One region of the Carnobacterium sp. 17-4 genome, then DNA from elsewhere that is predicted to be linked to it. Evidence: predicted binding sites of a transcription regulator. Region 1 holds the regulator's gene; each other region holds the start of a gene.

Region 1 (4,551 bases):
ATAAATGCATTTTGCTCTTCTTCACTCATCGGCTTTTCTTCCAATTGATTATTTCCTTCTTTAGCCCAATCGGGAAGCGTTTCTTTTCTTATAGTTGTTTGATTACCATAATTTGATTTGCCTCTGTTTTGCGTATACGATTTACTACGATTTTCTTGTTGTTGTCGTTTTTCAGCATTTTCAGAGTACATTTTTTTCACTTTTTGAATCGCTTCTTCAGGTGCAACAACTTTCTCTTGCGCCCAGTCATTCGCGATCTTATAGGCCAATTTTTGATCCAGTGTTGGGTTATTCCTTACAACTAGAATATAGTGAATCAAAATATTGATAACGGCCGTTGGCAAATTAGCTTTTTTGACAATTTCTTCTAATGTCCACTCTTCTGGTTTTGTGACAAACCCACCCTTTTGATCTTTAATAGAATTCATAAAATCAACCGGACTTATTTGCTCACTCACTTCAATAACGGCAATATCTTCTTTGGTTAACCCTCTATTAGTTAGCTCCGTTTCACGCATTTTTTGTTGGTTGGAATCTACTTCTATATCTTTTTCTACAACGTCTTTTAAAGAGATATTTTGTTGGTTTTTATTGTGGTAATCATCATACGCCAATTTTTTTAATCTTTTTTCGTCAATTTTACCCGTTTCGATATCCGAAGCATTTAATACGAATTGTTGCATAGCTAACTCATCTAAGCCATACAGCGTATGCAATACAAGTATTGTCTCTTCAATTTCTTTTGTGATCGAAGAACGGTTGACATATTGGTGATTTAATCCTGTATAAAAGAATTTCAAATCAAATGTTTTAGGATCAACTCTTGGTCTTGTAGAACTTGTATTACCAATATAAGAAACCGGCTGTTTAAGTAATTCTTTCTCTCTTTTTAGTAACTCAGCATCAAACTGAAAAACATCCAAGAAAGACTTTGTGATCTCTTGAAACTTATTTTTATCTATAGTTTCTACAACAAATCGATTTCTTAATTTTTTGAATTTTCGTTCTCCAACTTTTTCTAATAACAACAAACTTAATAAATCGTCCTTAAAAAAGACCTTACTCGTTTGAGGAGCTTGTAATTCGTAGACAATTAGCTTTGTCGGACTTGTTTGAAGATATGTTTTAATCAATCCTATTGCTTCCAATTTAATTCTAGCTTGATACAACTCAGGGATACCAATATTTAACAAAGCTAGCAATTCAGAATGTAAGATTCCTTCACTCCAGTAATTCTCTTCTTCTATCTCTGTCCACAAAGTCATATAAAGACTGTATGCAGCATTTCCTACTAAAGGTTGATACAAAAAAGTGAGAATTTTTTGATCGATATCCGAAAGCAATGCCTGTTGTTTTACTAAAAAACCATCCTTGGGACTTAAGTTTTTCCATGGATACCCCAAAACAACTCCCACCTTTCTATTTCAATTAATTTTTTCCAGCTTTTTTTCTTTCAAATTCTTGTAATTCTTTTAAAAAGACACTCATATCTTTAAATTGGCGATAAACACTAGCAAAACGTATATAAGCTACCTCATCTATGTCAGCTAATTTTTCCATAATGTATTCTCCGATAATAGCAGAAGCAATTTCATTTTCGCCTAGTCCTCTGATTTGATTTTCTACTTCATCAACTATTTTTTCAACTTGTTCCATTGCTACAGGTCGTTTTTCACACGAACGAATCAATCCTCTTAGAATTTTTTCGCGATTAAATTCTTCTCTGGTGCCATTTTTTTTAATAACTAAAAGCGGTGTTTTTTCTACTCGTTCAAACGTAGTAAAGCGGAATTTGCATGCTTCACATTCTCTCCTTCTGCGAATAGCACGCCCATCATCTGCTGGACGACTATCGACAACTTTAGAACCATTATTTTGACAGCGTGGACATTGCATGTTTATCATTCCTATCTTAAGTGTTATTCTTACTAACACTCTATTTGTACGCACTTATTTACACTATTATACCACACATAAACTAGAGATAAAACCGATTAAATAAGGCGCAAATTTGATCTAAAAAAAAAGAACAAGCTAAAATACTTGTTCTTACGTCTCTTATTTGGCTGTTATTTTGTCTATCCAGTCTATAACTTGCTGTTTCGTATTTTCAGTTGATCCGCTATTGTCAATAACGCTATCTCCAAGAACAATTTTTTCTGAAATTGGAAGTTGAGAGTTGATTTTTTGAATTGCATCTTCTTTTCCTATCTTATCTCTCTTCATCAATCGATCGATTTGAATTTCTTTGGTCGTAGCTACTACCATCACTTGATCCACTTCTTTTTCATAACCCGCCTCAAATAAAAGGGGGATATCCAACACAAGAATCGCAGGGTCTCGTTTCAAATACTCTTTTTTTTGGTCCATCACCCATTGATAAATGCGTTTAGATAAGATCATATTTAGCTTCTCTCTTTGTTTTTCATCTTTAAACACAATCTTCCCTAATGCCGCTCGGTTTAACGTACCGTCAGTCAAAATAACGTTATCGCCAAATTGTTTTTTTATTTCACTTAATCCTTCTGTTCCAGGTTTGACGACTTCTCTTGCTCCAACGTCTGCATCCACCACAGGAAATCCTTGTTCTTTAAATATTTTGCTAACAGTTGATTTACCCGTAGCAATACTTCCAGTTAATCCTAAGATCACAGTCATTCTATCGCCTCTTTTTTATTACTCAATCATTAATCGCTGACAATTAGGGCAAAAATGAGTCCCTCTTTGCGCAACTTTAATTTTTTCGATTGGTGTGCCGCAACGAATACATGGTAGGCCTTTTTTACCATAGACAGACAATTTCACTTGAAATGAACCCGCTTCTCCTAAAGCATTTTGATACGTACGAATAGTCGTCCCACCCGCTTCAACTGCGTCCCCAAGTACTTTTATGATGGCTTCATGTAGTAGAGAAACTTCATTTTTTTGTAAACTATTTGCCGTTCTTAAGGGATGCATTTTGGCTAAAAACAGTGCTTCATCTACATAGATATTTCCTAAACCTGCTACTATCTTTTGATCTAATAAAAGAGGCTTGATAGCTCTTTTTTTAGTTTGCAAGGTTTTATAAAAAATTGCTTCATCAAAGGTTTCTACCGTAGGCTCTGGGCCCAATAGTTTTATCCCAGTTGCAGTGAACTCTTCTCCTATCGGCACAAGCGTCATCCGTCCAAATTTGCGCACATCCAAATAACGTAAGTCTCTCCCATCCGCTAAATGAAAAACTACATGTGTATGTTTTTTTAGAGGTGCTGATGATTCTTCTACTTCATACTTCCCTTCCATACGTAAATGCGAGACCAATGCCCATTGTTTAAAACGAATGATAATGTATTTGCCTCGTCTGTCAAATTCCATAATTTTTTCACCCATTAAAATGCGCTTAAACTCAGTTGTTTCAATTGGACCTGAAATGATACGATCCCAGTATATATCAACGGATTCTATCGTTGCTTCTGACACAAGTTTTTCTAAACCTTTTCTAACTGTTTCAACTTCAGGTAATTCCGGCAACGTATTTCTTCCTTTCTAGATAAAATAAGTGCTTCTGCTATCAACAACCATAGCAGAAACACTTTCTTTATTATTTCGCTTCATACCAGCTTTTTCCACTGTTGCTATCAACTTTTAATGGAACAGATAATTCTACTGCACCTTCCATAACTTCAACAACTAATGCTCTTAATTGTTCAATTTCTTCTTTAGGTGCTTCAAAAATTAGTTCATCATGTACTTGTAGCAGCATAGTTGCTTTCATAGTTGATTCTTTTAATTTTTGGTCCATTTTAATCATAGCAATTTTTATAATATCTGCTGCACTACCTTGGATAGGTGTATTGATAGCTGTTCTTTCAGCAAATGAGCGCAAATTGAAATTTCGAGAATTGATTTCTGGTAAATAACGACGACGTTGGAAGAGCGTTTCAACAAACCCTTTATCTTTTGCCTCTCTCACTATATCTTCCATATACGTTTTTACACCAGGGTATTTTTCAAAGTACGTATCAATAAAATGCTGCGCTTCTTTTCGGCTAATTCCTAAGTTTTGTGATAAACCATAATCACTTATGCCATAAACAATCCCAAAGTTAACAGCTTTAGCTCTACGGCGCATTTCAGAAGAAACTTCTTCTGGAGATCCAATACCAAATACTTGCATAGCTGTACTTGAATGGATGTCTTGTCCCTCAATAAAGGCTTCTTTTAGTAATTTATCGTCTGAAACATGACCCAATACACGCAATTCAATTTGCGAGTAATCGGATGCAAATATTTCCCAACCTTCATGACTAGGAACAAACGCTTGTCTAATCTTTCGGCCTTCTTCTAATCGAATCGGAATATTTTGTAAGTTAGGATCAACTGAACTTAAACGTCCCGTTTGAGCAATTGTCTGCATGTATCGTGTATGAATTTTCCCGGTTTTTTTATCGATTACTTTCAATAAACCTTCTATATAAGTAGATTGTATTTTTGCGATTTGACGATAGTCTAGAATGTGCTCAACAATCGGAGCTTGTTCTCTTAATTGCTCTAAAACATCCACTGCAG
Region 2 (4,551 bases), 1.0 Mb from region 1:
GTTAAACCAATAAGAGAAACACTTGTATGAATAGGAAGTGGAAGTAACGCTAATAAAGGCATAGAAATAACTGAATCTCCGAACCCAAAAGTAGAACGGGTCAATGAACCTAAAAAAACGATTAAAATAACTAAAATAATGACAGAAACAGACATTAAAAAAACTCCTTTTACAATTAAATAGTTAATCTTTATTGTATCATAATTAAATTTTGACCCTTTATATTAAGCAAAAAAGCCATTAACTATTTAGAGTTAATGACTTTTTAGTTCAATATAAAAAGTATACTGAGTTCTTATAAAAATAATCCAACAAACATAGCAGATAGGATAGGAACAATAAATCCGCCTAGCATTCCTCGTAGAGCAAGTTTAGATAGATCATTTTTTCTAGTTGGTGCAAATACTGATAATCCTGTTACACAAATCGCGATACTAGCAAATGCTCCAAAACTACCTACAGCAATGGATAACATAGCTACTGCTCTGTCAGATAATTCAGCCATCATAGGCGCTAAATCGGCATAAGCGACAAATTCATTAATAGACATTTTTGTACCTAAAATTTGCCCGGCGATCATTGCTTCAGAACCATTTAGCCCCATCAACCAACCAATCGGCAGAAAGACATAACCTAAAGCCTCTGTAAAACTCGTTCCTACTAGACCTAAAATACTATTTAATAAGGCTACAATTGAGATCACAGCAATCAAACTAGCACCGATACCTAGAACCATTTGTAAACCATTATTGATTCCTTCAGCCATCGCAGAAAAAATTGACGTATTAGATCCTTTACGGTCTAAGGTTACGTCTGATACTTGGCTGACTTCTGTTTCAGGTGTCAAAATTTTAGCAACCAGCATTGACCCAAATGGCACCAAGGCAGTTGTGATCAGTAACCATTTCATAGGAATACCTAGCAAATTATACCCTACTAAAATAGAAGCTGACATTGAGCCCATTCCTGAAACCAAAACCGTCATCAGCTCTGATTTCGTCATATTTGGCAGGTATTTGGCTACTAAGAAAGGAGATTCTGTTTGGCCTAGGAACATATTTGCCACCGCTACAAACGACTCTGCTTTCTCTGTACCTAGCAGTTTACCTACAGCACCTCCAATGATTTTCACTACCCAACCAACTACACCTAAGTAACCTAGGATACCTGTTAAGCCCGATAAGAAAATAATGACTCCCAGTACATCAATAAAGAAATACCCTTGTCCAAATAAATCTCCAAACACAAAAGTTAGTCCTTCATTAGCAAAACTAAACAGCTTTGTCACACCACTTGCTAATTGTTCAATGATCCAACTACCAATAGGAACTTTAATTAAGAATAAGGACAAAACAATTTGCGCTCCTAAAGCAGTAAAGACTGTTCTTTTATTAATAGCTTTTTTATTATCAGATAAGAGATAAACAATCCCCAACATAACGATAATTCCTAAAATCGTGATTACTTTATTCATTTATTACCTATCTCCATCTCTGCTAATTTATCTTTAACCATTGTTACAACCGTATAAGCATCTGCCGGGTTATTGACTACATCAATCTTATCTATGTTGATAATCAACACCTCAGAGGCGTCATAATGTTTGGCAACCCAATTGTCATAACCTTCCCACAGGGCTCTATAATAGTCTAACAACCCCTGATCTTGTTCAAAGTCTCTGCCGCGCAAACCAATACGGTAAAGAATCGTTTCAAAAGACCCTTGCAAATAGATCATTAAATCAGGTGATTTTTTTGGCAATTCTTGTAATTCTTCCATCATATTATTAAGCAACTTTTCATATATACTAAATTCCGTTTCAGAAATACGCCCTAGTTTAGTATTTACTTTCGCAAAATACCAGTCCTCATAGATTGATCGATCTAAAACATTGTTTTGGTTATGTAGCGCCTCTTTAATGCTTTTAAACCGACTATTTAAAAACTCCAATTGCAGTAAGAATGGGTACCTTTTTACTCTTTGTTCCTCTTCGCTTGCCGTATAAAACAAAGGTAAGATTTCGTTGTCCTCTACATTTTCATAAAAGACCTCAGTACCCAAAGAACCTCCTAAAAGTTCAGCCACACTTGTTTTCCCTGCTCCGATCATTCCACCAATTACTAAAATCGCCATCTACCCCTCTCCTTATTTCAAGGAAAAAGAGTAGCCCATTGAGCTACCCTTTTTCTATTTAGTTAAACATTGTTATCTTGATTATCTTTGTTGCTTTAGTTTTTATTGGTTTGCTAAACGAATATTAAGCTAATTTTCAATTCATTTAAAATTACCTATTCTATAAATAGTCACCAACTCATACAGCAGCACCTTAGTTATAATACTACTATTTCCCAAATTTATCAATACAAAACACACTATATGCTATTTTATCAAAAAACAAACACAACATGTTGTGTTATAAATAAAATTATGTTTTTCATTTAACTACTATACCTTAAGTCTAGAAAGACATCCTATTGTATCATATTTATCTCTGAATATTAGAAAGTCTAATTGATTTTTCACTTAGTTTTTCAATAAAAAGTAGACAAGTCACAGGATTTCCTCACCTGGCTTGTCTATTTTTATTATTTAATTTAGCTGTGGCATACTACATCGCTTAACAATCGCTGACTGTACGGATTAAAATCCATACTCCACTTATATTCCTAGTTTTTTGACTGTTCTTGTGAAATATTAAAAGATACTATACTATTAATGTATACGATATGCTCTGTTTTTGGAAAGAAAGATAATTGAACGAAAAGGAGGTTTTTTTTTGAACACTACTAATATCGACAAACAAAACAGCCATCTTGATTTGAGTGATCCAGAGGTTAAAGCTATTTTTGAACTTTATCAAGATTATGCTGAAGTTCCTTATATTTCACCTGAACGTGATTTAGAGGGATGGTTAACTGCAGCATCTATTGGCTCTGAAAAGCTTGTGCCAAAAAGAAATATGATTCGTTATGAAGAAGACTTATTGCCTGGTCATTTGATTTTATTGTGGCGTATAAATTTTGGAACATTCACAAATACGAGCGGATATCCAAAATATTTTGAATACGATTATGGCATCAATGGTGCTCAAGCCTTAGATGAAATTCAAGAAAAGGGGTACGCAAACGAACTTTCCGCATCTGATTCGTTACCGTATCTAAATGCTGCACAACTAAAAGCCATTTTAAAACAATTTGAACTAACCGGTTATTCTAAACTAAAAAAGCCGGAATTAATGAAACTCGCTACAGAACACTTAACAGATGAGCAACTTGCTCCCCATTTTAAAATTAGAGGATATAAAATCACTCCAGCGGGAGAAGAGCTACTACTGAAATATCCTGAACCAGTGGATCGCCATCCTAAAAAGAAATACTAATTTAGCTAAGCAAAAAAAGAGAGTTGAGACTTTTATCTCAACTCTCTTTTTTTGTCTATCCATACTTCTTTTTCTTTCTTTGCCAATTGTTTTGGCGTTACCCCATAAACAGTTTTGAAATTTCGGATAAAGACAGTAGAGTCTGCAAATCCTACCAATAAAGCCACCTCTTGAACAGTCATTTCAAGGGAAACTAAAAAAGTCTTTCCGATTTGAACACGAAAATGATTAAGTAATCCTTTAAATGTCACATCAAACGTTGTAGAGAGTAAATGGTTGATCTTTTTCTTAGACAAATTCATTGCTAAGGCTACTTCTTCAATCGAAAGTTCTTTGCGGCAATGTTCAAGAATGTAAATAGCTGTTTCCCATGCATCATAGGACTTTCCTGAATAGGGTCTATCCATCAATTTCTCACGGTAATCCAAGGGTGTGGAGCCCATAATTTCTTTGAACATTTTATAAAAATATGCTTCAGTTTGGTAACCACAGATTTTCCCGATTTGATTAATGGATAAATCATCAAATTGAAACAAAGCTACAGCGTTCCGAATGCGTACTTGATTTAATAACTGATAAAAAGTTCTACCTGTAAGTTCTCTCAGTTGACTATTTAAGAACTCTTCTTTTATTTTCAATTCCTTGCTGACCATTTGAAGTGTCAGTTTTTCTTGATGGTGAATTTGGATGTATTCTAAGATTTTCCAAGTCAAATTTCGTTGAAATCCCGCTTCTTTTGATGGCAATTGTTGGGTTTTATGCGAAAAATAAGATAAATAGGCTACCAACGAAATATGTAACGCTTCCATATTTCCATTTGTTGTCTGCTTTTCAGTATAAACTGACTCACATAAAAATTCGATTTGCTTTCTAGCCTCTTCATCTAGCGAAATAATGGGAAGAGATCTGTCTAAATTTTTGATTGCATTTAAATACCTTGTTTTATCTGTGCTAATCAATAGTAACAATCCTATAGAAAAACGAATACGGAAAAGTTGGATAGGCTGTTTTTTATCAATGAGCAGCCTGTTCACGTGATAAGGCATAAGCTGGATGAAATCTCCTTGCCTTATAGGGAAAGAGGTATGATTAATTTCAATCACTGCAGCACCGGAAAGGATAATGAGAAATTCAATTTCATCTCGATAATGTTTTGTTTCAGACTTACCAAT
Region 3 (4,551 bases), 520 kb from region 1:
TCACAGAATCGTTTATTTCGATTCAACTCAGGGATGAACAGCTAACTATTCAAGGGAAATTAATTTTAAATGCTTTTCAAGAAATAAAAAAGACCGTGTTTTCCCCTTCTATTATGGGCGGGTTTGCGTATATTCCAAAAATGGAGTGTTACCATGGTGTGATTAGCATGAATCATACTTTAAAAGGCTTCTTGAATATAAATAATCAAAAAATTGATTTTACAATGGGAAAAGGCTACATTGAAAAAGACTGGGGTACTTCTTTTCCAAAGGAATACACATGGATACAGTCAAATCATTTTAAAAATCCAAGTACTAGTATCTTTTTTTCAGTAGCACATATTCCCTTTCATGTGACAACCTTTAAAGGATTTATCTGTGCTCTAGTAGTAGATGATAAGGAGTACCGATTTGCAACATACAATAACAGTAAAATTACAATAGAGAATCAAAAGAGTGATACAGTAACTATTTTTCTTGAGAATAAAGACGCTGAACTGACTATAAAAGGCACCATTACAACTGCTGGTGAATTGATTGCTCCAAAAGATGGCATTATGACCAAAGTGATAAAAGAAGGCTTATCTGGCGAAGTTGAAATTTTTCTGAAAGATAAAAAAAGTCAGAGTGTATATCAAGATTTTAGTAAACTAGCTGGTATAGAAATAGTAGAACCTTAAACGAAAGGGATGGAAAAATGACAAGCGATCAAAAGAAGATTTTTTACAGTTTTTTTGACTATGAACTAGGAACGCTTTCCCTAGCCGCAACTGAAAATGGACTTTGTTTTGTAGGATCTTTAAACGAACCTTTGAGTGAACTTGAATTAGGAATCGCAAGACTGTTCCCAAAATCCATTTTAATTGAAGATGAGATAAGACTAGAGATGTATCATCATCAGCTCTTGGAATATTTTACGGGGTCTAGAACGACGTTTACATTTCCAATAGATGTCAATGGAACTTTTTTTCAACAGAAAGTATGGGAAGCTTTAAAAGGCATCCCGTATGGCGAAACAAAATCATATGGAGAGATTGCCACTCAAATTGGACAGCCGGGTTCTTATCGAGCTGTTGGAACAGCAGTAGGAAGAAATCCGTTGTTGATTGTCGTTCCTTGCCATCGAGTGATTCATAAAAATGGAAAAATATCTGGGTATCGAGGAACATTAGAGATGAAAGCAAAATTATTGATGCTAGAAAAGACTGCTTTAAGCAGGGCCACTATGAACTAATCTAAAACATGGGAATCATACATTTTTCAATGTATGATTCTTTTTTTTATGATTCATGAAAAGCGTAGACGAAATCGCAAGTTCCGTATATACTAGATATAGAATTATGTTGTTTGAAAAAACTATATATAGTATTTAATGAAAATAAGAGGGTGTAAACGTATGGCATATGAAAAAGACGTGAGTATTTGTGAAATATCAAACAAACATTTGCTTAAAGTATTGAAAAGAGATGGCCGTGAAGTTGAATTTAAGGAAGAAAAAATCTTTTCTGCTTTATTGAAAGCACACCAGTCATTAGAAAAAGAGACCGATAAAGAAACAGTGAAAGAATTAAAAGGGATTGTCACAAAAGTAAAAGAGGAAATTGCAAAACGATTTTCAGCAGATATCAAGATTTATGAAATTCAAAGTATCGTAGAACATACTTTATTAGATGCTCACGAACATGATTTAGCAGAAGCCTATCTACTTTATCGGTCTCGTCGTGATTTGGAAAGAAGCCAATCAACGGATATCAATTATGCTATTCACCATCTATTGCGTAAAGAACAAACTCTAGTTAATGAAAATGCGAATAAAGACAGCAATATCTTTAATACGCAAAGAGATCTTACTGCGGGGGTAGTTGCTAAATCTATTGGCCTTAAACTCTTGCCAAAACATGTAGCTAATGCCCATCAAAAAGGAGATATTCATTATCATGACTTAGATTATCAACCCTATTCTCCAATGACAAATTGTTGTTTGATTGATTTTAAAAGTATGTTTAATGAAGGGTTTAAAATCGGAAATGCAGAAGTAGAAAGTCCTCGTTCTATCCAAACAGCTGCAGCTCAAATGGCTCAAATTATTGCCAATGTAGCCTCTAGTCAATATGGCGGATGTAGTGCAGACCGAATCGATGAAGTATTGGCTCCATACAGCCGTTTAAATTATCAAAAACATTTAGAAACAGCTAAAGAATGGATTATAGGTGAAGAAAAGCAGCAGCAATACGCAAAAGACAAAACAAAAAAAGATATTTATGATGCAATGCAAAGCTTAGAATATGAAATCAATACACTTTATTCATCTCAAGGACAAACACCTTTTACAACATTAGGATTTGGCCTGGGAACTGATTGGTTTGAAAGAGAAATTCAACGTTCCATCTTACTTGTGCGCATTAATGGTTTGGGTAAAGAAAAAAGAACCGCTATTTTCCCAAAACTTGTATTTTCGCTTCAACGAGGAATCAATTTAAATCCAGAAGATAAAAATTACGATTTGAAAAAATTAGCTTTAACTTGTTCAACGAAAAGAATGTATCCTGATGTTTTGATGTACGATAAAATTGTCGCTTTAACAGGTAGTTTTAAAGCTCCAATGGGCTGTCGCTCTTTTTTGCAAGGGTGGACAGATACAGAAGGAAATGAAGTGAACTCTGGGAGAATGAATTTAGGCGTGGTCACCATGAATTTACCGCGTATAGCCTTGGAGTCTAATGGAAGTATGGAGTTGTTTTGGGAAATATTGAATGAACGACTAATGGTTTGTCGTGATGCACTAGTTTATCGTGTTCAACGGACAAAAGAAGCCACACCTGAAAATGCACCCATTCTATATCAGCATGGAGCTTTTGGGAAGCGACTCAAAAAAGAAGATCATGTTGATGATTTGTTTAAAGACAAACGTGCTACGGTATCTTTAGGGTATATTGGACTATATGAAACAGCAACGGTATTTTTTGGGCCCGATTGGGAGAAGAATGAAGAAGCTAAAACATTTACTTTAACAATCCTCAAAAAAATGAAACAAAATGCAGATATGTGGGGAGAAGAACAGGGTTACCATTTTAGTGTGTATTCAACTCCAAGTGAAAGTTTAACCGATCGCTTTTGTCGTTTAGATACGAAAAAGTTTGGTGTAATAGATGATATTACAGATAAAGAGTATTATACGAATAGTTTTCATTATGATGTTCGTAAAAAACCGACACCATTCGAAAAAATAGAATTTGAAAAAGATTATCCGGAATACACTTCTGGAGGGTTCATTCACTACTGTGAGTATCCAAATATGCAACAGAATCCAAAAGCATTGGAAGCTGTGTGGGATTACGCATATGACCGTATTGGATACCTAGGAACCAACACTCCTATTGATCATTGTTATGATTGCGGCTTTGATGGCGATTTTGATCCAACAGAACGAGGATTTAAATGCCCAGAATGCGGCAACACGAATCCAGAAACATGTGACGTTGTAAAAAGAACCTGTGGCTACCTAGGTAATCCTCAAGCCAGACCAATGGTTCATGGAAGACATAAAGAAATTTTAGCACGAGTCAAACATATGCCAAATGATAAGGAAGAGAAACAAGATGAGAAATCCTAAACCAAAAGAGTGGCTGGCTAAGGACTACAGCCAAAGCCGAATCGCAGATTATAAACCGTTTAATTTTGTTGATGGAGAAGGTGTGAGATGCAGTTTGTATATGAGTGGGTGTTTGTTTGCATGCAAGGGATGTTACAATAAAATCGCTCAAAATTTCGCATACGGGTTTGATTACACAATAGAACTGGAAGATACCATTATAGAAGACTTACGGCAACCTTACGTCCAAGGTTTAACGCTCTTAGGCGGAGAGCCATTTTTAAATACTCAGGTGGCTGTCCCACTGGCCAAAAGAATTCGTTCTGAATATGGTGAAACAAAAGATATCTGGTCATGGACAGGATATACTTGGCAAGAATTGATGCAAGAATCTGACGACAAGTTAGAACTGCTTTCCTTGCTAGATGTTGTGGTAGACGGGCGTTTTGAATTGGCGAAAAAAGATTTGAGCTTACAGTTTAGAGGAAGTTCAAATCAGCGCATTATTGATGTACAAACATCATTGAAACAGAATGAAGTTATTTTATGGAAAAATCAGTTTATTTGAAGATAGAAACAATCGATCCTTTATTTTTGGGAAGAAGTAGCATGAAATGCAGAGAATGTGCTACACTACAACTAGTTAAAGGAGCGGATAGCAATGGATGGAAAATCAAGAGCGAACATTAAAATTGATGGATTAGTCGATATTGTTTTAAAAAAAGATCAACGCACGAATAAATTAACTAGAGGACATGTGAAACGCATTTTAACAAATAGTGCTCAGCATCCGCATGGCATTAAAGTGATGTTGAAAGAAGGAGACCAAGTTGGTCGCGTGCAAAAAGTCTTAACAGATGATGCTAAATAATTAAGCAATTAAAGAGAATGAAAAAGGGTACCAAGATAATGTGAATACATTATCTTGGTACCCTTTTTAGTTCGTGTAATAATTAATT

What was found. Region 1 encodes NrdR, which represses ribonucleotide reductase genes. Its sites were predicted from a motif close to ACACNATATATNGTGT; they were not measured.
Region 2: the regulator NrdR is predicted to act here: its motif matches at 2,399-2,414, upstream of CAR_RS11100 (deoxynucleoside kinase).
Region 3: the regulator NrdR is predicted to act here: its motif matches at 1,354-1,369, upstream of nrdD (anaerobic ribonucleoside-triphosphate reductase).

The regions. Positions count from the first base shown of each region.
Region 1 covers NC_015391.1:754,549-759,099, reverse strand. The annotation lists gene CAR_RS03690 (replication initiation and membrane attachment family protein) at 1-1,403, opposite strand, end outside; gene nrdR (transcriptional regulator NrdR) at 1,429-1,896, opposite strand; gene coaE (dephospho-CoA kinase) at 2,059-2,658, opposite strand; gene mutM (DNA-formamidopyrimidine glycosylase) at 2,677-3,513, opposite strand; gene polA (DNA polymerase I) at 3,584-4,551, opposite strand, start outside.
Region 2 covers NC_015391.1:2,341,544-2,346,094, forward strand. The annotation lists gene CAR_RS11090 (sulfite exporter TauE/SafE family protein) at 1-155, opposite strand, end outside; gene CAR_RS11095 (NupC/NupG family nucleoside CNT transporter) at 296-1,474, opposite strand; gene CAR_RS11100 (deoxynucleoside kinase) at 1,471-2,133, opposite strand; gene CAR_RS11105 (hypothetical protein) at 2,777-3,379, shown strand; gene CAR_RS11110 (AraC family transcriptional regulator) at 3,412-4,551, opposite strand, start outside.
Region 3 covers NC_015391.1:232,817-237,367, forward strand. The annotation lists gene CAR_RS01190 (tocopherol cyclase family protein) at 1-680, shown strand, start outside; gene CAR_RS01195 (methylated-DNA--[protein]-cysteine S-methyltransferase) at 698-1,234, shown strand; gene nrdD (anaerobic ribonucleoside-triphosphate reductase) at 1,397-3,613, shown strand; gene nrdG (anaerobic ribonucleoside-triphosphate reductase activating protein) at 3,600-4,160, shown strand; gene CAR_RS01210 (YwbE family protein) at 4,254-4,463, shown strand.